2 regions of the Paenibacillus sp. FSL M7-0896 genome follow, and region 2 is predicted to be linked to the other one. Evidence: predicted binding sites of a transcription regulator. Region 2 holds the regulator's gene; the other holds the start of a gene.

Region 1 (15,542 bases), 950 kb from region 2:
GCCAATCACTGTAACTTAGCTGCATGACCTAATCTATATGTAGGTACGTTGTTCATGGCCGAGAGGCCGTGATTAGAGCGGAAACGTATTATTCTGAGGCTATCCCCCCAAGCTGAATGGCTGGCGGGGATAGTCTTTTTGTAGTTAGTGATTACAATCACAATTCACCCCTGTACCCTATGCTAAGCTGGTGTTGAGAAGAATTCTCATTAGTGAGGTGTGCAAAAGGATGAGCAAAGCGTTGAAGCTGGATGAATCGGTCTTTGAGCTGGTAACCAGGCACCCGGAAATTGTTGAGATCATGGTGGAACTGGGTTTTCGTGATATTGCGAAGCCTGGAATGCTGCAGACTGCAGGACGATTCATGACCCTGTCCAAAGGAATGAAATTAAAGAAAATAGAGCTGGAAACCGTTCGGCTGGCCTTTCAGCAGCATGGTTTCGAGATTATAGAATAGAAGGAGAGACTACGATGAGCGAACTGATTAATAACCGCGAGGTCGATATTCCGGAACAGACACGCCGCCAGGCTATGCTGAGAGAGATCATCAAGGAGCTGCATGCGGGCAAAAGCGTGGAGGAGGTTAAGGCGCGTTTTGAAGAAGCGGTAGGCGATGTTACGGTGGAGGAAATCTCCGCCATGGAGCACTCTCTGATGACCGAGGAAGGCATTCCGGTAGAGGAAGTACAACGCCTCTGCTCCGTGCATACGGCAATCTTCAAGGGCTCGATTGAACAGATCCACCGTTCTTCTAAGCCTGAGGAGCAGCCCGGTCATCCCGTGCATACGTTCAAGCTGGAGAACCGGGAGATCGAACGTCTGGTCAACTTCCGGCTGGAGCTGCATGCGGATAAGTTCAAGAAGAACGCCAGCGATGAGATTATCTATAAGCTGCTGGAGGACCTGAGTCTGCTGCTGGATCTCGACAAGCACTACAGCCGCAAGGAGAATCTGCTCTTCCCTTACCTGGAGAAGTACGGCATATACGGTCCTACGAAGGTAATGTGGGGAGTGGATGACGGAATCCGCAATATGATCAAGGAAGCCAAGAAGGCGCTTAGCGCCTATAACGGGGACAGCGGGCAGATTACAGCCGCACTGGAGGAGATCATTAAGGAAGTCAATGAGATGATCTTCAAGGAAGAGAATATTCTGCTCCCGATGGCGCTGGATAAGCTGACTGAGGATGAGTGGGTCAAAATCGCCCGCGAAAGCGATGAAATCGGCTTCTGCCTGACTGCGCCCGACCAGGAATGGATACCGGAACGTGCAGCGGAGCCTGAGGGTGCTGATGTTCCGGCGGAAGAAGGGGAAGGCCTGTCCCCGCAGGGCTTCATCCGGTTCGAGACCGGGCTGCTGTCGCTACACCAGCTCGAGACGCTGATGAATCATCTGCCGGTGGATCTGACCTTTATCGACGAGAACGATGTCGTCCGCTACTTCTCGCATGGCAAGGAACGGATCTTCGCCCGGACGAAGGCCGTTATCGGCCGCACCGTACAGAACTGCCATCCGCCGCAAAGTGTGCATGTTGTTGAGAAGCTGCTGGCTGATTTCAAAGCCGGAGTGAAGGATGCCGAGGATTTCTGGATTAATATCAAGGATAAATTCATCTATATCCGTTATTTCGCCGTGCGGGATGCAGAAGGCCGTTATATGGGGACGCTGGAATTCACCCAGAATATTGCACCGATCCGTGCCCTTGAGGGCCAGAAGCGGATTTTGTCCGAATAGCATTAAGGTATCTGGCACCCTACAATAGAAGAGAATGAACGGACTTTCTTGCCTGCCTGGTGAGAAAGTCTTTTTGTTAACAAATAAGAACTGAAGTCCATTGCCCCGGGTGTATCGCCTTTCCTTGACCGCAGGGGAGGGTTCTATTATAGTGGGTACGTAGGATTAACTATTTTAGCATAGAAAAAGGTGGCTTGTAACATGTCTGAACATATCTACGTTGGCGTGGATTTAGGTGGTACCACGATTAAGGTTGGAATCTGTAATGCCGAGGGAAGCCTGCTGCACACTTACGAAGGTCCGACAGGGACTGCGGATGGCGTCGATGCTGTCATCGATAATATCGAGAAGTATGTACGCCAGATTGTGGAGGACTCTCCGTACTCCTGGGACCAGCTGGCTGGTGTCGGTGCGGGACTGGCCGGATTTACGAATATTCGTGAAGGTATCATCATCCTTGCGCCCAACATAGGATTTAGAGATGTGCCGATCCGCTCCATTCTGGAGGGTCGCCTGAACAAGCCAGTCAAAATAGACAATGATGCCAACGTGGCTGCACTGGGCGAAGCCTGGAGCGGTGCAGGGCGCGGCATAGAGAATTGTGTCTGCTATACGCTCGGTACGGGTGTGGGCGGCGGTATTATCATTAATGGTAAGGTGTATCAGGGATTTGCCGGTCTGGCCGGCGAGCTTGGACATATCTCCGTGGTGCCCGATCTGGAAGCGATCCAGTGCGGCTGCGGGAACATGGGCTGTTTGGAAACCGTTTCCTCAGCGACAGGCATTATCCGTATGGCGAACGATGCTGTAGCACGCGGGGACCGGACCTCCTTGTCCACCGTTGAAAAAATCGCTGCGAAGGAAGTATTCGATGCCGCCAAGGCAGGCGATGAAGCTGCGCTGCGGATTGTGAACCGGGCGGCCTTCTACCTGGGCAAATCAATGGCCTCCGTTGCAGCGGTCCTGAACCCTGAAGTATTCATCGTCGGCGGCGGAGTCTCCAAGGCAGGCGATATTCTGTTCGATGAAGTCCGCCGGGTATTCGCCAAGCTGGCGCCTGCCCCTCTGCAGACCGGTGTTACGATTGTACCTGCAGCGCTTGGCAATGACGCCGGTATTATTGGTGCGGCAGGCCTGCTGCTGCGTTCTTAAAAGACCGGAATTATTCATATACTAATCATAGGGAGGGATGCTGTAATGACCGACCTCGAGCAAACCCTGCCCGCCCATGCCACCCTGATTATCATTACAGGCATGTCGGGTGCGGGCAAGACGATTGCCGTGCAGAGCCTGGAGGATCTGGGGTTCTTCTGCGTGGATAATCTTCCGCCTGTACTAATCCCGAAATTCGCTGAGCTGATTGAGCAGTCCAAGGGTAAAATCGCCAAGGTGGCGCTGGTCATCGACCTTCGGGGGCGGGAATTCTTCACCGCCCTGTCGGAGTCTCTGGCCTACATCAAGGACGAGTCAACGATCGGGTGTGAGATCCTTTTCCTGGACGCCACAGATTCAGTGCTTGTACAGCGTTACAAGGAGAGCCGCAGGCATCATCCGCTTGCTCCGAAGGGCATGCCGCTGGACGGCATCCGCATGGAGCGCCAGATGCTGGAGGAGCTGAAGAATTCAGCTACCCTGTGTCTGGATACCAGCAGCATGAAGCCGGTTCAGCTCAAAGAAAAAATAGTGTCACGCTTCTCCCACCTCGGGAAAAGCACCCTCTCGGTTAACATTACTTCGTTTGGATTCAAGTATGGGATTCCGATTGATGCTGACCTGGTGTTCGACGTCCGCTTCCTGCCTAATCCGCACTATGTGGATCAGCTGCGGCCCAAGACAGGCCAAGACAACGAGGTGTACGACTACGTAATGAAATGGCCTGAAACGCAAGAATTCCTGACCAAGCTGCTGGATATGCTTCAATTCCTTATTCCGCAATACCGCAAGGAAGGCAAATCCCAGATTATTATCGGCATCGGCTGTACGGGCGGCAAACACCGTTCGGTAGCCATCGCCGAATACCTGGGCAAAATGCTGGGGGTTAGCGAGACGGAAGCGGTGGCAGTCAGCCATCGGGACTCCGAACGCGACCGGCATTGATGAGAGAAGGGATGAATAGTGGCTGAAGAACAAGGACAGCGTCCAAAGATCGTCGTGATGGGTGGCGGGACCGGACTCTCGGTGATGCTCCGGGGGCTGAAGGAGAAGCCGCTGGATATCACGGCGATCGTAACTGTCGCAGATGACGGGGGAAGCTCCGGGATTCTGCGCAGTGAGCTGCAGATGCCGCCGCCCGGGGATATCCGCAACGTACTTACGGCTATGGCTGACGTTGAGCCTCTGATGGCACAGATTATGAAGTACCGCTTTAGCAGCGGAGAAGGCTTAGCCGGGCATAGCCTGGGAAATCTGATTCTGGCTGCACTGACTGACATCTCCGGGGACTTCGTTACAGCAGTCCGGGAGCTTAGCCGGCTGTTCGCCGTTCGCGGCCGGGTGCTGCCTGCGGCCGGAGAGGCGGTAATCCTGCACGCCGAGATGGCGGATGGAACGCTGATTACCGGTGAATCCAAAATCCCGGAGGCGGGAGGCGTAATCAAGCGCGTATTTCTGGAGCCGGTGGATGTGGAGCCGCTGCCGGAGGCGCTGGAGGCTATCCGCAACGCAGATGCTATTCTGCTCGGTCCGGGCAGTCTGTATACCAGTATTCTGCCGAATCTGCTGGTGCCGAAGCTGGCAGAAGCCGTGGTAGCTTCCGAGGCCATTAAGATTTTTGTATGCAATGTAATGACCCAGCCGGGTGAGACGGATAATTACACGGTTAATGACCATCTACAGGCCGTATATGACCATATCGGGCTGCATCTGTTCGATTATGTGATCGTCAATGACGGGGAGATCCCGGAGCAGGTGCAGATCAAATACGCCGAGAAGGGTGCCCGTCCGGTACAGCTTGACCGTGAGGCCGTGGACGGCAACGGGTATAAGGTGATTGCTGACAAGCTGGTATTATTTAAAACCTATTTGCGGCATGATACAGATAAGCTCAGTCACCATATTTTCCAGCTGGTGAAGGATTGGATTGACAGAAAGAGTTAAATGAAAGAGGTGAGCCCCTTGTCTTTTGCGGCCCTTACCAAAAAAGAGCTGACGATGGTCGAGAGCCAGCCCTGCTGCGAGAAAGCGGAAATGTCAGCGCTGATCCGAATGAATGGTTCGGTGCAGCTTTCGAGCAAAAAGGTGGTTCTCGACATTTCGACGGAGAACGCCGCGATTGCAAGGCGGGTATATTCTTTGCTTAAGAAATATTACCAGGTCCATATCGAGCTGCTCGTGCGTAAAAAAATGCGTTTGAAGAAGAATAACGTCTATATTGTAAGAATCCCGAACCAGGTCCAGGAGATCCTGAAGGATCTGCGGATTGTCTCTGAGGGCTTTATTTTCACGGACGGGATTGATGAGGAGATTGTCGGCAAGAACTGCTGCAAGCGTGCCTATCTGCGAGGGGCCTTCATGGCCGGCGGTTCGGTCAATAACCCGGAGGGCTCTTCGTACCACTTGGAAATCGCTTCCATGTATGAGGAGCACTGCAAGGCGCTCGTTGAGTTGGCTGGTGAATTTCACCTGAATGCCCGCTGCATAGAACGCAAAAAAGGCTTCATCCTATACATCAAGGAAGGCGAGAAGATCATCGAGTTCCTCAGTCTGATCGGCGCCCATCAGGCGCTGTTCAAATTCGAGGATGTGCGGATCATGCGCGATATGCGCAACTCGGTCAACCGGATTGTGAACTGCGAAACGGCCAATCTGAACAAGACGATCAGTGCGGCGGTACGCCAGATTGAGAACATCAAGCTGCTGCAGCGCGAGGTGGGTCTGGAAAGCTTGCCGGATAAGCTGCGGGAGGTGGCCGAGATCAGACTGGCGCACCCGGATATTAACCTCAAGGAAGTCGGGGATATGCTGGGCGGGACGGTCAGTAAATCGGGTGTGAACCACCGTTTGCGCAAAATTGATGAGCTGGCGGACAAGGTCCGCGGCGGCTGATTATTTTTTTTCTAGTGCGGTATGCGTTATAATGATATAATATTATAAAATTAATGTGAAATTTTTGGGCAGATCTCAAATAGGGGGTAAGCGTTTCATGACAAAGCACCCGGTAGTTGTTCGGTTGAAGACGGGGCTCCATGCTCGGCCGGCAGCATTGTTTGTGCAAGAAGCTAATAAGTTTTCGTCGGAGATTTTCGTGGAAAAAGACGATAAAAAAGTGAACGCCAAGAGTATCATGGGCATTATGAGCCTTGCGATCAGTTCCGGTACGGAGATTCATATCAGCGCAGACGGTGCAGATGCGGAACAGGCTGTAACCGCTTTGACCAGTCTGGTAAGCAAGGAAGAGCTCGAGAATCAATAAATGCTACATGGTCTAACCAAAAGCCCTTAGGGGCTTTTTTTCATATCAGCTTTAGAGGATAAGGAGAGGTAAGCGGATGCAGATTCAAGACGGTGAAGTATCATTAGTTGAGCCTGCTGAGGCGCTCAGAGAGCCGTATTTAGCCTTTTATGAGGAGTGGAAGGCCAGCGGGGAGCCGTTTGTGCCCTGGGTAACAGAGATGGACCCGGCTGACTTTGGCGGTATGATTCAGACTCTTCACGGGTATGCTCGTGGTACAGATATACCGGACGGCTGGGTGAGCAGTTCAACCTTCTGGCTGGTGACCACGGACAAACGGGTAGTGGGGGCTGTGAACATCAGGCACCGGCTGACCGAAAGGTTGCTCCATTCTGGCGGGCATATCGGTTACGGCATCGTCCCTTCTGCACGCAGACAAGGCTATGCCAGTGAGCTTCTGAAGCAGGCTCTCCTGAAGGCCGCTGAACTGGGTATCGAGCAGGCACTCGTAGTCTGTGACTCCGTCAACACCGCATCGGAACGGACAATCCGCAGGAATGGCGGTATCGAGGATAGCGAATATATAGAGGAGGACGGAAATGTCATCCGCCGGTTCTGGATCGGGACGGGGAACAAATAAAAAATAAATATCGTACATCGCTCATGCAACTTTTACCATGCTGTCCCGTCTAGAGGGTAATAACACTTAAACGAATCGAAAGGGGATGGCAAGCATGAGAAAATGGGGTAAATCGATTGGATCAGTTCTGCTGGCAGCTAGCTTGATGATTGGAGGAATGGGGTTGAGCGGAGTGCTAAAGGGTCCTGAAAAGGCTTACGCCGACGAAGTACAGAAGAATGTGGTGAACGTGGTAGGCAAAGGCGAGCTGTCGATCAAACCGGATATCGCGTATCTCTCCATCGGCGTAACGACAACTGCCGAAACTGCGCAGGAAGCACAGAAAGGCACAGCCGCGAAGGTCTCCAAGCTGACCGCTTTGTTCAAGACCACTTGGGGCATTGCAGACAAAGACATTCAGAGCACCCAGTTCAACGTACAGCCTAACTACACTTACAGCGAGAAGGACGGCCAGAAGGTAAAAGGCTATAACGCCCAGCACACGCTAGAGGTCTCTTACCGGGATCTGACAAAGGTTGGACAATTGCTGGACGCTGCCTCTGCGGCTGGAGCGAACAACATCGGCAATGTGCGGTTTGCCATTGAAGATCCATCGGCCTTTGAAGCACAGGTAATCGAGAAGGCTATGCAGAATGCAGATGTCAAAGCAGCGGCTATTGCCAAAGCAGCCAAGCGCGGACTGGGTCAGGTAGTCACTGTCATTCAGAGCGATGACGGGAATCATCCGGTGGTCTACGCTGAAGCAGCCTCCATGCAAAAGATGTCCATGGATAACAATGCTGGCAGCTCCGTTGAGCCCGGGCAGGTTAAGGTCACTACCCAATTGAGTGTAACGTATGAACTGAAATAAACGTTTCGCAAGAGGCGCTTGCTCTGCTGTTATAAGCAGGGCAGGCGCTTTTTATAATTATATAAATGAATATATATGCATATGTGAGCTATCGAAAGCTCTCAATTTGTTTAAATTGAGGTGACAGGATCTTTAGATAATCACGGCAAACCTTAAGAAACTGTAAAGCGGATTGTAACATCCCCCGCTAGTTCTTTTACTATAATAGGAACAGTGATACGGAAGAACACACATCATGACTAATCATACCACCAGGTGGAAGGGGAAATAACAATGAATTCGAACTCTAAGAAATACATCAGCAAATGGGGTGCGGGAATGCTCGCCGCAGGAATCCTGCTGGGAGGAACAGGAATAATCCATGCAGGCATCACTGAGGCCGCTCCGGCAGCCGCTCAGGTCAAAGCCAAATCCTCATCTATAGTGCTGAAGGTTAACGGGAAAAGTACAGCCCAGACGGGCCTGCTCCAGGAAGGAAAGGTATGGGTGCCGGTAACCTTCCTGCGCGATGCGCTGGGGATGCCGCTCTCTTATGATAAAGCGGGGAAGACGTACACCATCGGGACAGGAACTGCTCAGACAAGGCTGACGATCAATGATTATGGCATTTCTGTTATGGTGAACAATTATTATGTCGGTGAAGGCAAGCAACTGAATAACCGGCTGTATGTTTCGTCTGAGCTGCTTAGCGATTACTTGGGCTACAAAGTAGACGGGGGCGCAGCAGCAGGACGGCTGAATGTTATGAAGAAAGTGCAGAATGCGGTAACCATCAAAACAGTGAGCTATGTGAAGGATCATAAGGATGCGCCTATCCGGCTGGATTATCCGCAGGTCAGCGGCCTGGCAAGTGCAGAAGCAGAGAAGGCAATCAATGATAAGATTAAGCAGACCGTTCTGAACTATGCGAAGGATGCTGAAGATCAAATCTCCAAGCGGTCGAAGGATGACCGGCCGTATGAATTCGAAGGCGGTTATGTGATCACGTATAACCAGGATGGCGTGCTCAGCCTAATCACCAATCAATACGGGTATACCGGCGGTGCCCATGGGATGACTTACCGCAATGCGTTCACCTTCTCGCTCAAAGACGGGAAACGTCTGTTGCTGGGCGATCTGTTCGGTGCCAACCCTAATTACAAGAAACAGCTCAATGCCAAGCTGGCCACCGAGATCAAAGCTAACGGAGGATATCTGGGCGGGTTCAATGGACTGAATACCGAGAAGTACTTCTATCTGAAAGATGGCAAAGCGGTGCTCTTCTTCCAGTTATACGAATACACGGCATATGCCGAGGGCTTCCCGGAATTCAACTTCAGCTTCAAGGAACTCCTGCCGGATGGAAGCAGTCCGTTCGCGGCGCTGAAATAATAAAATAATTATCCAGATGCCCTTGCATCTCTTCAGGGAGACTCAGGGGCATTCTTCATGCACAACCCTTCATTCATCCACGGCCTAATCAGCCTGCCCTGCCGTTACCACTTCACCCGGATAGTCATAAGCTATAGAAGGCAAGCAGCTTATAACGGGGAGGGGAAGGTTATGGTCTATGCTTATACAGCGATCGGGGATTCACTTACAACCGGCTTCGGGGCGCTGCCCGGGAACGGCTTCGTCCCCGTCTACCGCCGGATGGCGGAAGGGAGGCTGGGTACACCAGTGGTACCGGCGAATCTTGGCGTCAACGGTCTGACCACCGGGGGGCTGAAGCAACGGCTGAGGAGCTCGAATGTCTACCGGGCGGCGGTGAAGGATGCGCAGATCATTACGCTGTCCATTGGCGGCAACGACTTGATTAAGGCAGCCCGGGCAGCCGGGCCCCGGCCCGGTGAATTCCAGGGCTTACTGCAGCAGGCGCTTAGGGACTGCAAGCGTAACTACAGCGACATCATGGGTAGCCTGACACAGCTCAAAGCAGGTTCCCGCAGCCCCTACATCATCCGGATGGTAGGCCTGTATAATCCCTACCCACAGGTGAATGAAGCAACAGAGTGGGTGCGGGAGTTCAACCGCTATGCAGCAGGCTACAGCAGCAATAACGTAGGGTTTGCTTCGGTATACCATGAATTTGCCGGTAATGAGCGGGGGCTGCTGTTCCTGGACCATATTCACCCGAACGGCAGAGGCTACCGCGTAATTGCAGGCAAGCTGGATGCCCTTGGGTACGGGAGCTTAAGGTAGGCAGCAATGGCTGGGCATAAGAAAGAGGCTGTAACGGGACCGGACCGGTCTGTTACAGCCTCTTTGTGTATTCATTGGAGCAGGTACTTATACGCCTGTTGGCAGAGTCTTCTCAATTACCTTGTCCACGATACCGTATTCAGCAGCGTCTGCAGCGCTCATAAAGTAGTCGCGGTCAGTATCCTTCTCGATCTTCTCCAGCGGCTGGCCTGTACGCTCGGACAAGATGCGGTTCAGCTTCTCACGCAGCTTGATGATGCGGCGGGCGCGGATCTCGATATCCGAAGCCTGCCCCTGCGCACCGCCTAGCGGCTGGTGAATCATGATCTCGCTGTTCGGCAAGGCAAAGCGCTTGCCCTTGGCGCCGGCATTCAGCAGGAACGCTCCCATGGAAGCGGCCATACCTACACAGATGGTGGATACATCCGGCTTAATGTATTGCATTGTATCGAAGATGGCCATACCCGCTGTGATGGAACCGCCTGGGCTGTTCACATACAGGTGAATATCCTTATCCGGGTCCTCGGCAGCCAGGAAGAGCATTTGTGCGATGATGGAATTGGCAACCACGTCATTAACCTCCGTTCCAAGGAAAATGATGCGGTCCTTCAGCAGGCGGGAATAGATGTCATAAGCGCGCTCACCGCGGTTGCTCTGTTCTACTACCATAGGAATATAACTCACGTGGAAAACCTCCTTGAAATTGGTGCTTCGAATGTGTTCATTTTTTACTGTTACCGTATTAACCACATGATAAACAAATTCAAACAAAAAGTCAAAGAAAGTCAAACTTACTTTCAAAAAAAAGAGCCCTCAAGCGGCTCATTGGTTAAATATAATATAATCGGAACTAAATTATGTACAAGCTTGAAAAAAATGGCGCGCCCGCCAAGAATCGAACTTGGATCTCAGGCTTCGGAGGCCTACGTCATATCCATTGGACCACGGGCGCAACAGAAATTATTATAATATACTTCTCGGATAAAAGCAATGCGTATTAGGCATCCTGCGCAAAAATAGTTTTCTCTGCCTCCATTAATAGAGCCGGAAATGCGCCTCCTGCCAGCGGGCTGCCGAACAAGCCCATGTATAAGATGAAAGCGGGCTGAGAATTATAGTCTCGGAACACTTGCACTCGGCGTCAGTTTTGGGTAGAATATGGGTGGGACTTAAAAAGTTAACCCGGGACATTTTGAGACCACGAACAAGGGATAAGAGAAAGACGAAGTTGCAGGAGTGAAAGCATGCGTAATCTATTGGAAATCCAAAAGCAGCTTCTGCCTGATCTCATGGAAACCCTTAAGAGACGGTATACGATTCTACATCAGATCATGCTGTCCGATATTATTGGGCGCAGGACGTTAGCCGCATCGCTTGATATGACCGAGCGGGTGCTGCGCGCCGAGACGGATCTTCTGAAATCGCAGGGGCTCATTGAGATCGAGAGCGTCGGTATGCGCATTAGCGATGCCGGTCGCAGACTGCTTGACCTGCTGGAGCCGGTCGCCAAGAGCCTATTCGGCCTGGATGATCTGGAAGAGAAAATTCGTACAACGTACGGTCTCACCAAAGTCATTGTGGTACCTGGCGATTGTGAGACATCGCCGTTCACCAAGCGTGAGCTGGGGCGCGCAGGCTCCAAGGCACTGCTCAGCGTACTGCGCAGTGACGATACGATTGCCGTCACAGGCGGATCAACCCTGGCCGAGATGGCCGATCAACTGACCCCGCCGCTATCCCTTTCCTATAAGAACGCCTGGGTTGTTCCGGCGCGCGGAGGACTGGGAGAGAGCATGGAGATACAGGCCAACACCATTGCTTCAACCATGGCCAAACGGATTGGCGCCAATTACCGTCTGCTACATGTGCCCGATCTGCTTAGCGGAGACGCTTATCAGTCGCTTGCGCAGGACTCCAATATTGGAGAGATTGTACAAATTATCCGCAGATCGCGTATTATTGTACATGGAATAGGTGATGCCATTGAAATGACCCACCGCCGCAAGCTGGACTCCGGGACGATCTCAGAGATTCAGGGCGAGGGTGCTGTAGCCGAATCCTTCGGATACTATTTCAATGAGAATGGCGAAGTGGTTCACACTATGCTGACCATGGGGCTGCGCCTGGAAGACATTATCCGTACAGAAGTCGTTATCGGTATTGCCGGAGGCAAACGCAAGGCGAAGGCCATTCATGCGATGCTGCGGTTCGGTCAAGAGGATATTCTCGTCATCGACGAGGCGGCGGCTGTCGAAATCGGCAAGGAAATCGACACACAGCTACAAAAGGCCCTATAGATTCCATTAAATGGGGCGCGCGTAAAGGGTTTATGCATTATACTTAACATTGTTGTCTTGACGAGCCTCACGGCCTGTCTTGAATAAATAAAACGAACTCTAGGAGGAACTATTCAATGAGTGTAAAAGTTGGTATTAACGGTTTTGGACGTATTGGACGCCTTGCATTCCGCCGTATTCAAAATGTAGAAGGTATCGAAGTGGTAGCGATCAACGACTTGACTGACGCTAAGATGCTTGCTCATTTGCTTAAATATGATACAACTCAAGGTAAATTCCAAGGCGATGTTGAAGTGCATGACGGCTTCTTCAAAGTTAACGGTAAAGATGTAAAGGTTCTGGCGAACCGCAACCCTGAAGAACTTCCTTGGGGAGAGCTTGGCGTTGATATCGTTCTGGAATGTACTGGTTTCTTCACAACTAAAGAAGCCGCTGAGAAGCACCTTAAAGGCGGAGCTAAGAAAGTAGTTATTTCCGCTCCAGCTACAGGCGACATGAAAACTGTTGTGTACAACGTTAACGATGACATCCTTGACGGTTCCGAAACAGTAATCTCCGGCGCATCTTGCACAACGAACTGCCTGGCTCCAATGGCCAAAGTCCTGAACGACAAGTTCGGTATCATCGAAGGCCTGATGACTACGATCCACGCTTACACAGGTGACCAGAACACTCTTGATGCTCCACACGCAAAAGGCGACTTCAGACGCGCCCGCGCTGCTGCTGAGAACATCATCCCTAACACTACCGGTGCTGCTAAAGCCATCGGCCTGGTTATTCCAGAACTGAAGGGCAAACTTGACGGTGCAGCACAACGTGTGCCTGTAGCTACAGGTTCCCTGACTGAGCTGGTTACTGTTCTGGATAAGAGCGTAACTGTTGAAGAAATCAATGCAGCCATGAAGGAAGCTTCTGACCCAGAAACTTACGGCTACACTGAAGACGAAATCGTATCTTCCGACATCAAGGGTATGACTTTCGGTTCCCTGTTCGATGCAACTCAGACTAAAGTACTGACTGTTGGCGACAAACAGCTGGTTAAAACTGTTGCTTGGTATGACAATGAAATGTCCTACACTGCACAACTGGTTCGTACTTTGGAGAAATTCGCTAAGCTTGCTAAATAAGACCGATTTCATATAAGAAGTACAATAGAGCGGAAACAAGGAAAGTCTGTTTCCGCTCTTTCTAAATGAACTGGATTCGCGTGAAATGGCTTTGTGAAGGAACCAATTTTGGGTGTGGAGGAAATGTTAATCATGAACAAAAAAAGTGTCCGTGATGTAGAAGTAAAAGGCAAACGCGTATTCGTGCGTGTAGATTTCAATGTGCCAGTGGAAGACGGCAAGATCACTGATGATACCCGTATCCGCGAAACCCTTCCAACAATTAAATACCTGATTGAGAACGGTGCAAAGGTCATTCTGGCCAGCCATATGGGCCGTCCTAAAGGCGAATTCGTCGATTCCATGCGGTTGACTTCCGCTGCAGTCCGTTTGTCTGAATTGCTCGGCAAACCGGTAGCCAAGGCTGATGAGGCCATTGGCGAAGCTGTAAAAGCGAAAATCGCTGAACTGAACGATGGCGATGTGCTTGTGCTTGAGAATGTCCGTTTCTACAAAGGCGAAGAGAAGAATGATCCTGAACTGGCTAAGCAGTTCGCTGAACTGGCTGACCTGTTCGTCAATGACGCATTCGGCGCAGCTCACCGTGCCCATGCTTCGACAGAAGGAATCGCTCACTTCCTGCCGGCAGTATCCGGTCTTCTGATGGAGAAGGAATTGTCCGTTCTCGGCAAGGCGCTTTCTAACCCGGAACGTCCTTTCACGGCCATCATCGGCGGTTCCAAGGTGAAAGACAAGATTGACGTTATCGACAACCTGCTGAATCTGGCTGACAATGTACTGATTGGCGGCGGCCTCTCCTACACGTTCACCAAGGCTCAAGGTCACGAAATCGGTAAATCCCTGGTAGACAACGACAAGATTGATGCAGCGCTTGGATTCATCGAGAAGGCCAAGAAGCTGGGCAAGAACTTCGTGCTTCCGGTTGACGTTGTAGTCGCTGACAAGTTCGGTGCAGATGCCAACACCAAGATTGTAGATGCAACCGAGATCCCTGCAGACTGGGAAGGTCTGGACATCGGTCCTAAGACCCGTGAAATCTATGCCGATATTATCAAAAACTCCAAGCTGGTTGTATGGAATGGACCGATGGGCGTATTTGAAATCGACATCTTCGCTGAAGGTACCAAGGCTGTGGCTCAGGCTTGTGCTACTACCGAAGGCTACACTGTTATTGGCGGCGGCGATTCCGCTGCGGCTGCTGAGAAATTCCACCTCGCAGACCAGATGGATCACATCTCCACTGGCGGCGGCGCATCGCTCGAGTTCATGGAAGGTAAGGCTCTTCCAGGTGTAGAAGCACTGAACGACAAGTAATACCGAAGAGGGAGGCAATACATCACTATGAGTAGAACACCTATTATTGCAGGCAACTGGAAAATGTTCAAAACCGTTCCGGAAGCCGAAGGCTTCATCGCTGAAATCAAAGGCCAGGCGGAAGTGGCAGGCGTAGAGACTGTAATCTGCGCGCCATTCACGAACCTGCCTGCACTGGTTGCAGCGGTACAAGGCACTACCATCAAAATTGGTGCACAGAACCTGCACTTCGAAGATAACGGCGCTTATACAGGTGAGATCAGCGGCGTAATGCTGAAGGATCTTGGTGTAGAGTACGTTATTATCGGCCACTCGGAACGCCGTGCTTATTTCGGTGAAACGGACGAAATCGTCAACAAGAAGATGCATGCGGCCTTCCGTCACGGCATTACTCCAATTGTCTGCGTAGGCGAAAAGCTGGAAGAGCGCGAAGCTGACCAGACTAAGGACGTATGCAAGGTGCAGACTGAAGCGGCATTTGCCGGTCTTAGCGCAGAGCAGGCAGCAAGCGTAGTTATCGCTTATGAGCCGATCTGGGCGATTGGTACAGGTAAATCCTCCACTTCCCAGGATGCTAACGAAGTTATTGCTTATATCCGTACCCTTGTTAAAGGCCTGTACGATGAAGCAACGGCTAATGCAGTCCGTATCCAATACGGCGGCAGCGTGAAGCCTGAGAATGTAACGGAGTACATGAGTCAAAGCGACATCGACGGCGCTCTCGTCGGCGGTGCCAGCCTGCAGCCTGCTTCCTTCGTTTCACTCGTTGAGGGGGCGAAGTAAGAATGTCAGCTCCAAGACCTGTAGCACTGATTATCATGGACGGCTTCGGACTGCGGAACACGGATGAAGGCAACGCTGTTGCCCAAGCCAACAAGCCGAACTACGACCGTTACCTGAAGCAATATCCGAATACTACGCTTACCGCTTGCGGTGAAGCTGTAGGTCTGCCGGAAGGCCAAATGGGTAATTCTGAAGTAGGGCACCTTAACATTGGTGCCGGCCGGAT
Region 2 (15,542 bases):
TGCTATTCCTGGTTGAAAATGAGGGAGACCCTGGCATATAATGAATTCAATTCGAACCCAGGGGTGAATGGAAAATGAGCGCACCAAGTTTACAGGCCTTCCAGGATCAAGTCTCCGAACTGCTGCTCCGTCACCGTAGTCTTCTGGATGTCATGTCCAAGAACGGACAGAGCAGTGCTTCCGTCAACCGGGCTGTCGTCAAAGCCATTACCGAATGCGGCTGCATTCAACTGCATGCCACCAAGCAGGTCTTCGAGCCCACTCTAGGCCTTGAGCAAGCCAAGGAGCTTGCCGGAACCCATCTGGCAGGGGAGCTGTGTGAGAACTGCCGGGAGGTCATTGGCTCCGAGCTGGGCCGCGAGCTGTTCTACATGTCTGCACTCTGCAATTTGCTTGCTATCAATATGGACGAGGTTGTCGCCAAGGAATCGCAGAAATGCGCAACACTCGGGTTGTTCAACTTGTCCTGAGCAGACCGTCCGCGCTCTCCTTCATCCATTCCGCCAGCTTCGGGGGAACCGTATTCCGTATACTTCCCTTCCCGCAGGCAGCAAAAAGGCATTGCACTCTCCTGATATTCAGGAAAGGCAATGCCTTTTGTATATAGCGGTCTATGAATGAAATAAGTTCTGAAGAAGGGCTAACCGTTCTTGGAATGATATACCTTATCCTCTGAGCGTCTTCTGCGGCGGCGTTGCCGACGGACCTTAAACAGCCCTAAGCTCTGTCTGAAGCCATATAAGGCGTACAGCGCCAGAAGTCCAAAGATCAGCTTGGCAATCTGTTCAGGGAAGACCACCGCAACAGCTACAGCGATCACGATAACTACAGGTGCGCCTATAACCGCTTTTTTGGGAAAACCAATCTTCTTGAAGTTGGGATACTTCACTGTGCTGACCATCAGATACGACAGCAGCAGGGTAGCCATAATCATGAATGGTGCAGATACATCCTTATGGAAAAGTGCAAGCGTGGCCAGAACCCCGCCCGCAGCAGGAATCGGCAATCCTACGAAATATCCCGGAATCCCCGGGCGGACATTGAACCGGGCCAGACGTAAGGCTCCGAATACAGGGAAGATCGCCGTGACGGTCCATCCCAGTGCAGGATTCAGCTCCTGCAGACTTGTTAAATACATAATCAGCGCCGGGGCGACTCCAAACGAAACTACATCGGATAGGGAATCCAGCTCCTTGCCGAATTCACTCTCACATTTCAGCGCACGGGCCATCCGGCCATCCAGCCCATCGAGCAGCATCGCGATAATCACCATGATAGCGGCCATGCTCAGCTTGCCGTCAAACGCCATCATGATACCAAACATTCCAAGCATCAGATTACCAATCGTAAAAAGACTTGGAATTGATTTTTGTATCATTTCTTCACCTCAATTTTCCTACTTGTACTGCATGGGACTGCAACATTACGTGATTGTATGGTATTTACATTTGTCTGTCAATAAGAACTTGTTTCTGGAGCCGCTTCAGCCCGTCCTGAATATTGCGTGCGCGGACCTCGCCAATACCGTCCACTTCATCAAGCTCAGCTATGCTTGCCTTCATCAGGTTAGGCAGCATTTCGAAGCGTTCTACCAAATTGTGGATGATTACATTCGGCAGCCGTGGAATCTTGTTCAGCAGGCGGTAACCACGCGGAGTTACAGCTTCTTCGGAGGAAATGGCTGTTGAGGAATAGCCCAGCAGGCGGGCAATATGGTTGTCATCCATCAGTTCATCATCGCTGCTGCGCTTCAGCCCGGCAATGATCTCACGGATCTTCTCCTCCTGCTCTTCTCTGGCATAGTCTCTGTACAGCAGCCATGCTTCTTCCTCTGTATTTCCAACCAATTCTTCCATCTGCATACTGATCAGCCGGCCTTCATTGCCAAGCTCGTTGATGTAACGCTTAATTTCCATTTTGATTCTCAGCACCATCTCCACGCGCTGGATCACACCGACGACCTCGGCCACCGTCACAATCCCCTCATATTCAGAAGCGGACAGGTTGGTCAGCCCTTGTGTCAGAACGGCTCTGTACTTCTCCAGGGTCTGGATCGCCTGGTTGGCTTTGGCCAGAATCGAACCGATTTCCTTGAGTGCGTAACGGATGGAGCCCTGATACAGCGTAATAATATTACGGCGCTGGGAAATGGAAACGACCAGCTTGCCGGTCTGCTTCGCTACCCGTTCTGCCGTCCGGTGCCGGATTCCTGTCTCGATCGAAGAGATGGAGGAATCGGGGATCAGCTGCGTATTGGCGTACAGAATCCGCTTCAGATCCTCGCTCAGAATAATCGCTCCGTCCATTTTGGCCAGCTCGTATAAATAGTTTGGTGAAAAATCGCAGTTAATGGAGAAGCCGCCATCGACAACCTCCATGACCTCCGGACTATATCCGACAACAATCAGTGCCCCGGTCTTCGCGCGAAGCACATTCTCCAGCCCTTCCCGGAAGGGTGTTCCGGGTGCAGCCATTCTAAGCAGATCATTCATATTATCTGATGGATTATATTCTTTCATGTCCCTGTGCCCCCTAATCTAACGCGACCGCTAGTGCCTGTGCTACTGTGCTGACGCCTATAATCTGGATATCCTGCGGATGCTTCCAGCCCTTCAGACTCTTCTCGGGCATAATGACCCGCCGGAAGCCAAGCTTGGCCGCCTCTTTCACCCGCATCTCTGCGCGTGATACCCCTCTCACCTCACCGGTAAGCCCTACCTCCCCGAAAAACACATCATACGGCTTGGTCGGAAAATCACGGAAGCTGGAGGCAATGCTGATAGCGACAGCCAAATCCACCGCCGGCTCATCCAGCTTCACCCCTCCCGCAACGTTGAGGTAAGCGTCCTGATTCTGCAGGAACATGCCCATCCGCTTCTCCAGCACAGCAATGATCAGCGCCATCCGTTGATGATCCATACCTGTGCACATTCTGCGGGGCGAAGGGAAATGTGTCGAAGCCACCAGCGCCTGCAATTCAACAAGAACGGGTCTTGTGCCCTCCATGCTGGCTACCACCGCTGACCCGGCCACTCCGAGCGGGCGCTCAGACAGGAACAGCTCCGACGGGTTCTCCACCTCGGTCAGCCCGATTTCCCCCATTTCAAAGATCCCGATCTCATTGGTGGAGCCGAAGCGGTTCTTCACCGCCCGCAGCAGACGGTACGTATGATGGCGCTCCCCTTCAAAATAAAGGACACAATCCACCATATGCTCCAGCATACGAGGGCCGGCAATAGCGCCTTCCTTCGTTACATGACCAACAAGCACTGTGGCGATCCCCCGGATCTTGGCGATGCGCATGAATCTTGTCGTACATTCCCGCACCTGTGCTACACTGCCCGGCGCACTGGTTACCTCCGGCATAAATACAGTCTGGATCGAGTCAATGACCAGAAATTGAGGCTGAATCTGCTCAATCGCTTCCTCAATGCTCTCCATGTTCGTCTCACATAGAACGTACAGTTCCGCAGACAGCGCTCCGAGGCGGTCGGCCCGCAGCTTGGTCTGCCGCACAGATTCTTCCCCCGAAATATACAGCACGCGCAGCCCTTGTGTAGTCAAGGCATGCGAAGTCTGCAGCAGCAGTGTCGATTTCCCGATTCCGGGGTCGCCTCCGACCAGCACCAGCGAGCCGGGAACGATCCCGCCGCCAAGCACGCGGTTAAGCTCACCGATGCCCGTCAGAATACGGGGCTCCTTGTCACTTTCTATATTTATGATCGATTGCGCCTTTTCTTTACTCTGAAAAATAGGTGCATTCATGCCTTGTGTTTTGACTACGCTTTCCGTTTCCTCTACCATCGAGTTCCATTCCTGGCAGCCCGGGCACTTCCCGAACCACTTCGGTGATTCGTAGCCGCACTCGGTACAGAAAAATTTTGTTTTAGGTTTAGCCATGTGCACTCCTTACCGTCCGAACTTGCTAAAATTGCGGATATTTTACTCTTATTCAAAGTTTACCATTTCTGCACACTGAACGGAAGGACACTTAAGATCTAGTTTTCATTTGCGTCTTATTTTAGGCGTGTTAAGGTATGCCTGAGGGGCGGAAACAATTAAAGCTCCCGCCCCTCTATACGGAGGAGCGGGAGCTTTGTTTCATTTTCCGGAACAATTATTCAGTTTCGACTGTTTTCTCCAGGGAGACCTCGGACGGTGCTTCAACGGTGGTTACGACCAGTTCGCCGTTCACCTCATCAATGTTCAGGGAATCCCCCTTCTTGATGTTGCCTTTGAGCAGCTCTTCGGAGAGGCGGTCTTCGATATGCTTTTGAATCGCCCGGCGGAGCGGACGGGCACCGAAGGCCGGATCATAGCCCTCTTTGGCCAGGAATGCTTTGGCGCCGTCAGTGAGCAGGAAATCTACATCGTACTCACGCAGACGCTTGCGCAGCTCCTCGGACATCAGAGTCACGATCTCTGCGATATGCTTCTCATCCAGCGAGTGGAAGACAATGATCTCGTCGATCCGGTTCAGGAACTCAGGCCGGAAGCTCTTCTTCAGCTCTTCCATAACCTTGCCCTTCATGTTGCTGTAATCCGCGCCCGCATCCTGTACTGCGGTGAATCCAAGCGTCGAATTCTTCTTGATCGCCTGTGCCCCTACGTTCGAGGTCAGGATGATCAGGGTATTGCGGAAATCGACCACGCGGCCCTTGGAATCGGTCAGACGGCCGTCTTCCAGTACCTGCAGCAGAATGTTGAACACTTCAGGGTGGGCCTTCTCAATCTCATCCAGCAGTACAACCGAGTAAGGCTTGCGGCGCACCTTCTCTGTCAATTGTCCGCCTTCTTCATACCCTACATACCCTGGAGGCGCTCCGACCAGCCGGGAGGTGGAATGCTTCTCCATATACTCCGACATGTCGATGCGGATTACCGCATTCTCGTCACCGAACATCGCTTCGGCAAGCGCCCGCGCCAGCTCGGTCTTACCAACCCCGGTTGGTCCGAGGAAGATGAAGGAGCCCATCGGACGTTTCGGGTCCTTCAGACCCGCACGCGCCCGGCGGAGTGCCCGGCTGACCGCCTTAACGGCTTCGTCCTGGCCAATTACACGTTCATGCAGCAGGGCTTCCATATTCAGCAGGCGGTCTGTCTCTTCTTCCTTCAGCTTGCTGACCGGAATGCCGGTCCAGCTGGCCACCACCTGTGCGATATCCTCAGGTGTAACCTGGGAATCGGTGCGGCCCTGCTTTTCTTTCCACTGGTTCTTCGTAGTGTCCAGCTCTTCACGAATCTTCTGCTCGGTATCGCGAAGTGCAGCAGCCTTCTCGAACTCCTGGCTTTGTACTGCGGAATCCTTCTCCTTGCGGATATCATCCAGACGCATTTCCAGTTCCTTCAGATTCGGCGGGATGGTGTAAGAATTCAGTCTTACCTTAGAGCCTGCTTCATCAATCAGGTCAATGGCCTTGTCTGGCAGGAACCGGTCAGGAATGTAGCGGTCAGACAGCTTGACTGCTTCCACAATGGCTTCATCTGTAATCTTCACCCGGTGATGGGCTTCGTACCGGTCACGAAGACCGAACAGAATCTGTACAGCTTCCTCAGGGGAAGGCTGATCCACTGTGATCGGTTGGAAGCGGCGCTCCAGCGCGGCGTCCTTCTCAATATATTTGCGGTATTCATCAAGCGTTGTGGCACCGATGCATTGCAGCTCACCACGGGCGAGGGCAGGCTTCAGGATGTTTGAAGCATCAATCGCGCCTTCCGCACCACCCGCTCCGATCAGCGTATGAAGCTCATCAATGAACAGCACGATGTTGCCCGCCTGGCGAATCTCATCCATGATTTTTTTGAGGCGGTCTTCGAATTCACCGCGGTATTTCGTACCAGCCACTACAGAACCCATATCGAGGGTCATGACACGTTTGTCGCGCAGCGTCTCCGGAATTTCATTGTTGATGATCTTTTGGGCCAGACCTTCGGCAATCGCCGTTTTACCAACCCCAGGTTCACCGATCAGCACCGGATTATTCTTGGTCCGGCGGCTCAGCACCTGAATGACACGCTCAATTTCCTTGCTGCGGCCGATCACAGGGTCGAGGTTACCATCCTTGGCATAGGCCGTCAGATCGCGGGCCAGGCCGTCCAGTGTTGGCGTGCTGACGTTAGCCGGAGCTCCGCTGTGGCTGGAGGTGGCTTCACTGCTGCCCAGGAGCTGCAATACCTGCTGGCGGGCCTTGTTCAGGCTAATGCCGAGATTGTTCAGCACACGGGCTGCTACGCCCTCTCCCTCGCGGATCAGACCGAGCAGGATATGCTCTGTTCCCACATACGTGTGACCCAGCTTGCGGGCCTCGTCCATGGACAGCTCGATCACCTTCTTGGCACGAGGAGTATAAGCGATGTTGGTCGGTTGTTCCTGACCTCTGCCAATCAGTGTTTCCACTTCATCCTGTATCTTCTCCAGACCCAGACCAAGTCCGATCAATGCCTTAGCGGCAATGCCGTCTCCTTCACGAATCAGTCCGAGTAAAATATGCTCTGTCCCAATGTTGTTGTGTCCCAAACGTACGGCTTCTTCCTGCGCCAGCGCCAGCACCTTTTGTGCGCGTTCCGTAAATCTTCCAAACATCATATCTCCTGCACCTCCACGGATAATAAATATCTATAATTTAATGTTGTGATCCCAGTGTCTCCCGGAGCAGCTTCGCCCGGTACATATCGCGTTCAGTAGGCGACAGCTCGTCACCGAACAGCTTTTGCAGAAAGCCCGGCTGAGTCTTGACATTCAGCTCATTGAGCACTGAAATCGAAGGCCCTTCCAGAATCCCCAGATCTACACCAAGCCGCAAATCGGAGAGCCGCTGTGCCGATTCTTTCAGTTCCATCACAGCAGCATACGCCAGAATTCCGTAGGAGCGCTTGATACGGTCCGTAATCCGCAGAGCGGAATCGACCAGCAGGCGTTCGCGTGCGTTACGTTCATGCTCTATAATCTGGGTGACTACGCTGTGAAGATTCTCAATAATCTCATTTTCGGTCTGTCCGAGCGTAATCTGGTTGGAGATCTGAAAGATATTCCCTACTGCTTCGCTGCCTTCACCATAAATTCCTCTAACGGTAAGCCCCACCTGATTAACTGCGGACAAAATGCGGTTGATCTGATGCGTCATCACCAAGGCCGGCAGATGCACCATAACCGATGCTCTCAGCCCTGTTCCCACATTGGTGGGACAGCTTGTTAAGTAGCCTCTGCGGTCATCGAAGGCGTAATTGACAGCAGCCTCGAAAATATCATCGATGGCGGTTGCCCTTACCCAGGCTTCTCTGACCTGCAGCCCCGGGAACAGGCATTGAATGCGGAGATGATCCTCCTCATTAATCATAATGCTGACCGACTCGTCCTCATTAAGAATGACTGCCCCGCCTTTGGAATCATCCGCCAGGTTAGGACTGATGAGGTGCTTTTCCACCAGTACCTTTTTGTCCAGCTCACCCAGCTCATCCAGTCTCAGCAGCTCGAAGCTGCCGAAGTCGGCCGAAGCTTCACCCTGAAATACGGGGGCAAGCTGCTCCAGCACCTCCTCCGACTGCTCTCTTGAAGCGAGCAGCGGGAACGGAAGATGCTCCAGATTACGGGCGATCCGCATACGGCTGCTGATGACAATCTCGGAATGGCTGCCGCCGCAGCGCATCCAGTCACTCAGTGCTTGTTCGGTAAACCGGAGACTTGACATGCCCGGATCCCTCCTATATATCAAAGACTTTACTCTTGTGGCATTTCTTTTTCAAGCTTGCGGATTCTGTCCCTCAGCTCAGCTGCGGTCTCGAACTCCTCCTGCACAATACTCTGCTGCAATTCCTGCTTCAGCTCATCAATCTGGCGCTTGCACATAATCTGTGCGCCCGCCCGCTTGGGCAGCTTGCCGACATGTGCTGTACTGCCATGCACCCGCCTAAAGAGCGGGTCAAGCGTACTGTCGAAATACTTATAACAGGAGCTGCAGCCGAACCGTCCCAGCTTGCTGAACTGTGAATAGGTCATGCCGCAGTTTTCACAATGCAGCCCCTGCACACTTTGTGCTGCTGCTGACTTTCCCTTGCCCGAGCCTTCCAGATCCAGGAGACCGGAAAGCAAGCTGTGGATAGAGAAGCCTCCCGCAGTTCCGGGAATCAGTTCACCCTTCTCCCGCGCACAGCTTTCGCAGATATGAAATTCCGTCTTTTCCCCGTTCACAATCTTCGTGAAGTGGAGTGTAGCCGGTTTGACGCCGCATTCCTGGCATAGCATGAGCGGTGTCCCTCCTTACCATTTGACAAATTATTTGCCCAATAAAGAGATTAGCATAGCCTTCATAAGCTTGGCACGAATCTCATCCCGGTACGGCAGATTAACCGTCAGGCATTCCCGGGAAACCGCAGACCGCATCAGACACGCTTCACGTTTGGAGAGGAAGCGGGCCTCCTCCAGCTGATAAATCAGCCCTTCGGCAGAATTCTGATCAATATCATTCCCTATCGTGGAGTTCAGATGTGCGTATAAGGCGACATTCTGAGGCAGCTCATAGCGCTGAATCCGGATATATCCGCCGCCGCCGCGTTTACTCTCCACCACATATCCCTTTTCCAATGTGAACCGTGTGCTGATGACATAATTGATCTGTGACGGGACACAGGAGAACTGGTCCGCCAGATCATTGCGCTGAATTTCCACCGTACCTTCGGGACTTTCATGCAAAATATTCTTCAGATATTGTTCAATAATATCGGAGATATTACGCATCACTCATCCTCCAGTGTATAAGCATTGGTTAAATCTGTGCTGCGCCAACGCCTGCCGTCAGAAGACATGCTCTTAAGAACTTAACCCGGGCAATGTAATAAGAATCGGCTGCAATAGCCTCTGCCCTGCGCTTTTTCTCTAAATGTTACATTCCTGAGAACGATAATATCCGGCCTGCGTTGACTTTGACTTTCTTTGACTTTTTCATATTATAACATATTCTCGCTGAATGCCAAGGGGTTACTCTTATTTTTTACGTTTTGGCTGTATTGTATTCCGGTTGCCTGCTTCGTTCACTGAATGGAGGCGTTATGTATAGGACAGCTCCTCCCTCCCAAGGGAAGAGGAAGAGCCGTTCTCTGTCAGAAAAAATCGAATAATGCCGTCTCAGCCTGCGGAATCAGCGCTTCAAGCCAAGCGGTCGCCTCGGCAGTCCCGGATAATTGTCCGTACTTTGCCGCCTGAAGCGGACGCTTGTATCCCATCAGCAGCACAGTAAGCGTGCCGATACTGCATTCCAGGTCAGCCTCTGACCGCTCGCCCTGAATCCGGGTGAACGCCGCTCCCCCTTGCTCCGACACAGTCCACCGCCATAACCCGTTGTTCCATGACGCATGCTTATCTTCAATATAAAGCACCCACTCCCGGTCACCCTCCGGCACATTGAAGGTCATGTTCTCCACAAAAGCCTTAGCATTGACGATACGCGCCATGAAGTATGGATAATTCTCCTGCGCAATCCGCGGATCGGGAAGGAGGAAGGGAAGAATATCGTCAGCAGGCACCAGCTTCAGCTGTGCAGCCGTAATCATGGAGTCATGATTGGCCAGGAAGGTCCACAAGCCCTGGCGGGCAAGTTCGTTCCCATAGATAAACTCATCTATGACCAGCTCCTGCTGCACTATTTTATACAGCACATAGCCCTCCGGTTCACCCTGCTCTGAATAAAACACACAGGAATGCGTATCGTCATCAAGCACACTTTCCTTCCACCAGGTCTCAGTGCGCTGGAGAGTCCCGTTATACCTTATAGCGAATTGGTCGTACAGCTGCTGAAATACTGCAAGATCCGGGATATCGCGCTTCACGCTGCCCTTAATCTCCGTCTTGTGCGGGAACTTCCCTACCGGAAGAGTATACTTCTTATATTCACAGTAGATCTCCCAGCCGAATTTACGGTAAAAGGGAATCAGGAACGGATGCAAAAAGGACAATGTCTGACCGGCTTGATTCATCGTCTCGAGCGCATGGGTCAGCAGATGGGCTACATAACCCTGCCGGCGGTTCTCCGGCCAAGTGGCTACACCGGCGATGCCCCCCATAGAAATGGGCTTGCCTTGTATATATACCTCTAACGGAAGAAGCGTCAGCTTCGCACCGATACTGTCCCCTTCAAAAATCGCCCAGGTTTGTTCCGGTTTGAAGCTCTCCTTGGCGCGTACTCTGTCTTCTGCAGAAACCTTATACTTAAAAGCATATTCGGACAAGCTTAGGCTGTCCTCAAATTCTTCGGCACGTAATTGCCTGATTTCCATGCTGTTCCCTCCGTTACATTCCATAAATTAGCTCCAGATATTTGCTTAATAGAGAGTATAACAAGCCAAGCCGCCGGATGCTAATAAAGGCAGACCATCAGTTGCAAAAAGAATAGTTATCCACAGCTTTTGCACAGCAAAGCAAAAAACCGGAAAGAGTTTCTTTCCGGCTCAAAAGAGTTATCCCCGATTACATTTTATCTATCCACAATATTCACTTTTTATCCACAAAATCGGTGTATTACTTATGTTTTCGCTTGACTCATCCACAATATTGTGCGTGATTCAACCATGATCCGGGGATCATTCTGTTCCTGTAAAGGTATCCACATGTGCGCAACTTTTCTGTACTTACTGAAATCTATCCACAGCTTTTCCACAGCCCTGCCCGCACGCAAAAAAACCACTGTCGATTGCTCAACAATGGCTCATGTGCTTGGCAACGTCCTACTCTCCCAGGACCCTTCGGTCCAAGTACCATCGGCGCTGGAGGGCTTAACGGTCGTGTTCGGGATGGGTACGTGTGGAACCCCTCCGCTATCGCCACCAAACGGATTTTTTCCGGTCGGCTTACTCCCTGAATTTCTTCAGGAAAATAATCAACCTTCCAAAATAATCGCTACAGAAAATATCAAACCATCGGTTTAACATCCTGCCAGGCTTGATCGCCTGAAAACTGAATCCGAAACGAATCTGCGTGTTAGAAATTTGGATAAGCCCTCGACCGATTAGTATTGGTCAGCTCCATGCATTGCTGCACTTCCACCTCCAACCTATCTACCTCGTCGTCTTCAAGGGGTCTTACTAATTGGGAAATCTCATCTTGAGGGGGCTTCACGCTTAGATGCTTTCAGCGCTTATCCCGTCCGTACGTAGCTACTCAGCCATGCTCCTGGCGGAACAACTGATGCACCAGCGGTACGTCCATCCCGGTCCTCTCGTACTAAGGACAGCTCCTCTCAAATTTCCTGCGCCCACGACAGATAGGGACCGAACTGTCTCACGACGTTCTGAACCCAGCTCGCGTACCGCTTTAATGGGCGAACAGCCCAACCCTTGGGACCTACTTCAGCCCCAGGATGCGATGAGCCGACATCGAGGTGCCAAACCTCCCCGTCGATGTGGACTCTTGGGGGAGATAAGCCTGTTATCCCCAGGGTAGCTTTTATCCGTTGAGCGATGGCCCTTCCATGCGGTACCACCGGATCACTAAGTCCGACTTTCGTCCCTGCTCGACTTGTAGGTCTCGCAGTCAAGCTCCCTTATGCCTTTGCACTCTGCGAATGATTTCCAACCATTCTGAGGGAACCTTTGAACGCCTCCGTTACTCTTTAGGAGGCGACCGCCCCAGTCAAACTGCCCGCCTGACACGGTCCCCGTACCCGATGAGGGCACTAGGTTAGAACCTAGATACGATCAGGGTGGTATCCCAACGGCGCCTCCGCAGAAGCTTGCGCTCCTGCCTCCACGGCTCCCACCTATCCTGTACAGATCGTACCCAAATTCAATATCAAGCTGCAGTAAAGCTCCATGGGGTCTTTCCGTCTTGTCGCGGGTAACCTGCATCTTCACAGGTATTAAAATTTCACCGGATCTCTCGTTGAGACAGCGCCCAAGTCGTTACGCCATTCGTGCGGGTCAGAATTTACCTGACAAGGAATTTCGCTACCTTAGGACCGTTATAGTTACGGCCGCCGTTTACTGGGGCTTCGGTTCACAGCTTCGGATTGCTCCTAACCGCTCCCCTTAACCTTCCAGCACCGGGCAGGCGTCAGCCCGTATACTTCGCCTTGCGGCTTCGCACAGACCTGTGTTTTTGCTAAACAGTCGCTTGGGCCTTTTCACTGCGGCCCCCTCGGGCTATTCACCCTACCGAGGCACCCCTTCTCCCGAAGTTACGGGGTCATTTTGCCGAGTTCCTTAACGAGAGTTCTTCCGCGCGCCTTAGAATTCTCTTCTCGCCTACCTGTGTCGGTTTGCGGTACGGGCACCTTCTCCTGGCTAGAGGCTTTTCTTGGCAGTGTGAGATCATGACCTTCGCTACTATAATTTTCGCTCCCCATCACAGCCCAGCCTTAACGATGTGCGGATTTGCCTGCACACCAGCCTCACTGCTTAGACGGACATCCATCAGTCCGCGTCACTACCCTCCTGCGTCACCCCATCGCTCATAGCGGATTACGGTGGTACAGTAATTTCAAACTGTTGTCCTTCGACTACGCCTGTCGGCCTCGCCTTAGGTCCCGACTTACCCTGAGCGGACGAGCCTTCCTCAGGAAACCTTGGGCTTTCGGCGGATCAGATTCTCACTGATCTTTTCGTTACTCATACCGGCATTCTCACTTGTATGCTGTCCAGCGCTCCTTACGGTACACCTTCAATCCACATACAACGCTCCCCTACCCCAGGATCGACTTCACTCCAGCTTCGAAGTTCATGTTTATCCCCTGAAAGCATTTAGCCATTCATCCCTTCGGATGGTTCACGGCATCAATGTCAATCTGGATAAACACGCCTCAAAGGCGCAGTGAAGTCGATCCTAGCCATAGCTTCGGTGGTGTGTTTAGCCCCGTTACATTTTCGGCGCAGAGTCACTCGACCAGTGAGCTATTACGCACTCTTTCAATGGTGGCTGCTTCTAAGCCAACATCCTGGTTGTCTGTGCAACTCCACATCCTTTCCCACTTAACACACACTTGGGGACCTTAGCTGATGGTCTGGGCTGTTTCCCTTTTGACAATGGATCTTAGCACTCACTGTCTGACTCCCGGCAAGAAGTAAATGGCATTCGGAGTTTGACTGAGCTTGGTAACCCTTGCGGGCCCCGCACCCAATCAGTGCTCTACCTCCACCACTCCATTCACCGAGGCTAGCCCTAAAGCTATTTCGGGGAGAACCAGCTATCTCCGAGTTCGATTGGAATTTCTCCGCTACCCCCACCTCATCCCCGCATTTTTCAACATGCGTGGGTTCGGGCCTCCAGTGCGTGTTACCGCACCTTCACCCTGGACAGGGGTAGATCACACGGTTTCGGGTCTACGTCCACATACTCATTCGCCCTATTCAGACTCGCTTTCGCTGCGGCTCCGGCTTCTCACCTTAACCTTGCATGTTAAACGTAACTCGCCGGTTCATTCTACAAAAGGCACGCCATCACCCATAAAGAGGGCTCTGACTTTTTGTAAGCACACGGTTTCAGGTTCTATTTCACTCCCCTTCCGGGGTGCTTTTCACCTTTCCCTCACGGTACTGTTTCACTATCGGTCGCCAGGTAGTATTTAGCCTTAGCAGATGGTCCTGCTGGATTCATACGGGGTTTCACGTGCCCCGCACTACTCGGGATCCGTCTCGGAGAGAACACAGTTTAGGCTACAGGGCTTTTACCTCTATCGCGGGCCTTTCCAGACCTCTTCACCTACCATATTCCTTTGTAACTCCATGTGAGACGTCCCACAACCCCAAGAGGCAAGCCCCTTGGTTTAGGCTGTTCCGCGTTCGCTCGCCGCTACTGACGGAATCACTATTGTTTTCTCTTCCTCAGGGTACTTAGATGTTTCAGTTCCCCTGGTCTGCCTCTGCGTATCCTATGTATTCAGATACGAGTAACTGCGAATTACCACAGCTGGGTTTCCCCATTCGGACACCCCCGGATCAAAGCTTGCTTACAGCTCCCCGAGGCAGTTTCGTTGTTCGCCACGTCCTTCGTCGGCTCCTGGCGCCTAGGCATCCTCCGTGTGCTCTTAGTAGCTTAACCAATGCGTTTTCCCTAAGGAAAATCGCTAGTATCGCCATTAATATGAAACTTGTTTACACAAGTTCAGCTTAAAGGAATGTTCTAAAACGCAAATTCGTTTCGGTATCCAGTTTTCAAGGATCAAGTTGCTGTTATTATGAAACAATCACGACTGTGATGTTCGGAATAACAGACGATGTATCGAGTATTTCAGACATAACAAATAGATGAAGTTTGTTGGTGGAGCCAAGCGGGATCGAACCGCTGACCTCCTGCTTGCAAGGCAGGCGCTCTCCCAGCTGAGCTATGGCCCCGCAAATTCCATCAAAACCGAACAAATGGAAACACTCAAGGCTTTACCAAGTAAAGCCTGCTTCAGGAAGCAAGCTTCCTGAAGACTTTTATTTGAATGTCTTCATTGCAGAAGACGATTCTCCATAGAAAGGAGGTGATCCAGCCGCACCTTCCGATACGGCTACCTTGTTACGACTTCACCCCAATCATCTACCCCACCTTCGGCGGCTGGCTCCCTTGCGGGTTACCCCACCGACTTCGGGTGTTGTAAACTCTCGTGGTGTGACGGGCGGTGTGTACAAGACCCGGGAACGTATTCACCGCGGCATGCTGATCCGCGATTACTAGCAATTCCGACTTCATGCAGGCGAGTTGCAGCCTGCAATCCGAACTGAGACCGGCTTTGCTGGGATTGGCTCCACCTCGCGGCTTCGCTTCCCGTTGTACCGGCCATTGTAGTACGTGTGTAGCCCAGGTCATAAGGGGCATGATGATTTGACGTCATCCCCACCTTCCTCCGGTTTGTCACCGGCAGTCACTCTAGAGTGCCCAGCTTCACCTGCTGGCAACTAAAGTCAAGGGTTGCGCTCGTTGCGGGACTTAACCCAACATCTCACGACACGAGCTGACGACAACCATGCACCACCTGTCTCAACTTTCCCCGAAGGGCACCTGATGCATCTCTGCTTCGTTAGTTGGATGTCAAGACCTGGTAAGGTTCTTCGCGTTGCTTCGAATTAAACCACATACTCCACTGCTTGTGCGGGTCCCCGTCAATTCCTTTGAGTTTCAGTCTTGCGACCGTACTCCCCAGGCGGAGTGCTTACTGTGTTAACTTCGGCACCAAGGGTATCGAAACCCCTAACACCTAGCACTCATCGTTTACGGCGTGGACTACCAGGGTATCTAATCCTGTTTGCTCCCCACGCTTTCGCGCCTCAGCGTCAGTTACAGCCCAGAAAGTCGCCTTCGCCACTGGTGTTCCTCCACATATCTACGCATTTCACCGCTACACGTGGAATTCCACTTTCCTCTTCTGTACTCAAGTCACCCAGTTTCCAGTGCGACCTCAGGTTGAGCCCAAGGTTTAAACACCAGACTTAAATAACCGCCTGCGCGCGCTTTACGCCCAATAATTCCGGACAACGCTTGCCCCCTACGTATTACCGCGGCTGCTGGCACGTAGTTAGCCGGGGCTTTCTTCTCAGGTACCGTCACTCCGGTAGCAGTTACTCTACCGGACGTT

What was found. The regulator CtsR, encoded in region 2, represses protease genes until heat stress. The targets are predictions, from matches to a motif close to ATGGTCAATAAAGGTCAAACA.
Region 1: clpP (ATP-dependent Clp endopeptidase proteolytic subunit ClpP) is a predicted target of CtsR. The motif match lies at 10,567-10,587, and genes of this name have one in related genera.

The regions. Positions count from the first base shown of each region.
Region 1 is NZ_CP150250.1:7,517,689-7,533,230, forward strand. Features, by position in the region: gene thiC (phosphomethylpyrimidine synthase ThiC) at 1-14, shown strand, start outside; gene MKY12_RS32800 (DUF1858 domain-containing protein) at 230-457, shown strand; gene MKY12_RS32805 (DUF438 domain-containing protein) at 472-1,734, shown strand; gene MKY12_RS32810 (ROK family glucokinase) at 1,936-2,886, shown strand; gene rapZ (RNase adapter RapZ) at 2,932-3,831, shown strand; gene MKY12_RS32820 (YvcK family protein) at 3,889-4,830, shown strand; gene whiA (DNA-binding protein WhiA) at 4,849-5,778, shown strand; gene MKY12_RS32830 (HPr family phosphocarrier protein) at 5,876-6,145, shown strand; gene MKY12_RS32835 (GNAT family N-acetyltransferase) at 6,222-6,764, shown strand; gene MKY12_RS32840 (SIMPL domain-containing protein) at 6,859-7,614, shown strand; gene MKY12_RS32845 (DUF4163 domain-containing protein) at 7,888-8,985, shown strand; gene MKY12_RS32850 (GDSL-type esterase/lipase family protein) at 9,043-9,795, shown strand; gene clpP (ATP-dependent Clp endopeptidase proteolytic subunit ClpP) at 9,883-10,479, opposite strand; tRNA gene MKY12_RS32860 (tRNA-Arg) at 10,673-10,747, opposite strand; gene MKY12_RS32865 (sugar-binding domain-containing protein) at 11,040-12,092, shown strand; gene gap (type I glyceraldehyde-3-phosphate dehydrogenase) at 12,209-13,219, shown strand; gene MKY12_RS32875 (phosphoglycerate kinase) at 13,352-14,533, shown strand; gene tpiA (triose-phosphate isomerase) at 14,561-15,316, shown strand; gene gpmI (2,3-bisphosphoglycerate-independent phosphoglycerate mutase) at 15,319-15,542, shown strand, end outside.
Region 2 is NZ_CP150250.1:6,568,086-6,583,627, forward strand. Features, by position in the region: gene MKY12_RS28490 (hypothetical protein) at 75-470, shown strand; gene pssA (CDP-diacylglycerol--serine O-phosphatidyltransferase) at 641-1,378, opposite strand; gene disA (DNA integrity scanning diadenylate cyclase DisA) at 1,443-2,519, opposite strand; gene radA (DNA repair protein RadA) at 2,533-3,900, opposite strand; gene clpC (ATP-dependent protease ATP-binding subunit ClpC) at 4,118-6,586, opposite strand; gene MKY12_RS28515 (protein arginine kinase) at 6,624-7,688, opposite strand; gene MKY12_RS28520 (UvrB/UvrC motif-containing protein) at 7,718-8,242, opposite strand; gene MKY12_RS28525 (CtsR family transcriptional regulator) at 8,273-8,734, opposite strand; gene MKY12_RS28530 (GNAT family N-acetyltransferase) at 9,097-10,269, opposite strand; rRNA gene rrf (5S ribosomal RNA) at 10,704-10,820, opposite strand; rRNA gene MKY12_RS28540 (23S ribosomal RNA) at 10,978-14,023, opposite strand; tRNA gene MKY12_RS28545 (tRNA-Ala) at 14,241-14,316, opposite strand; rRNA gene MKY12_RS28550 (16S ribosomal RNA) at 14,444-15,542, opposite strand, start outside.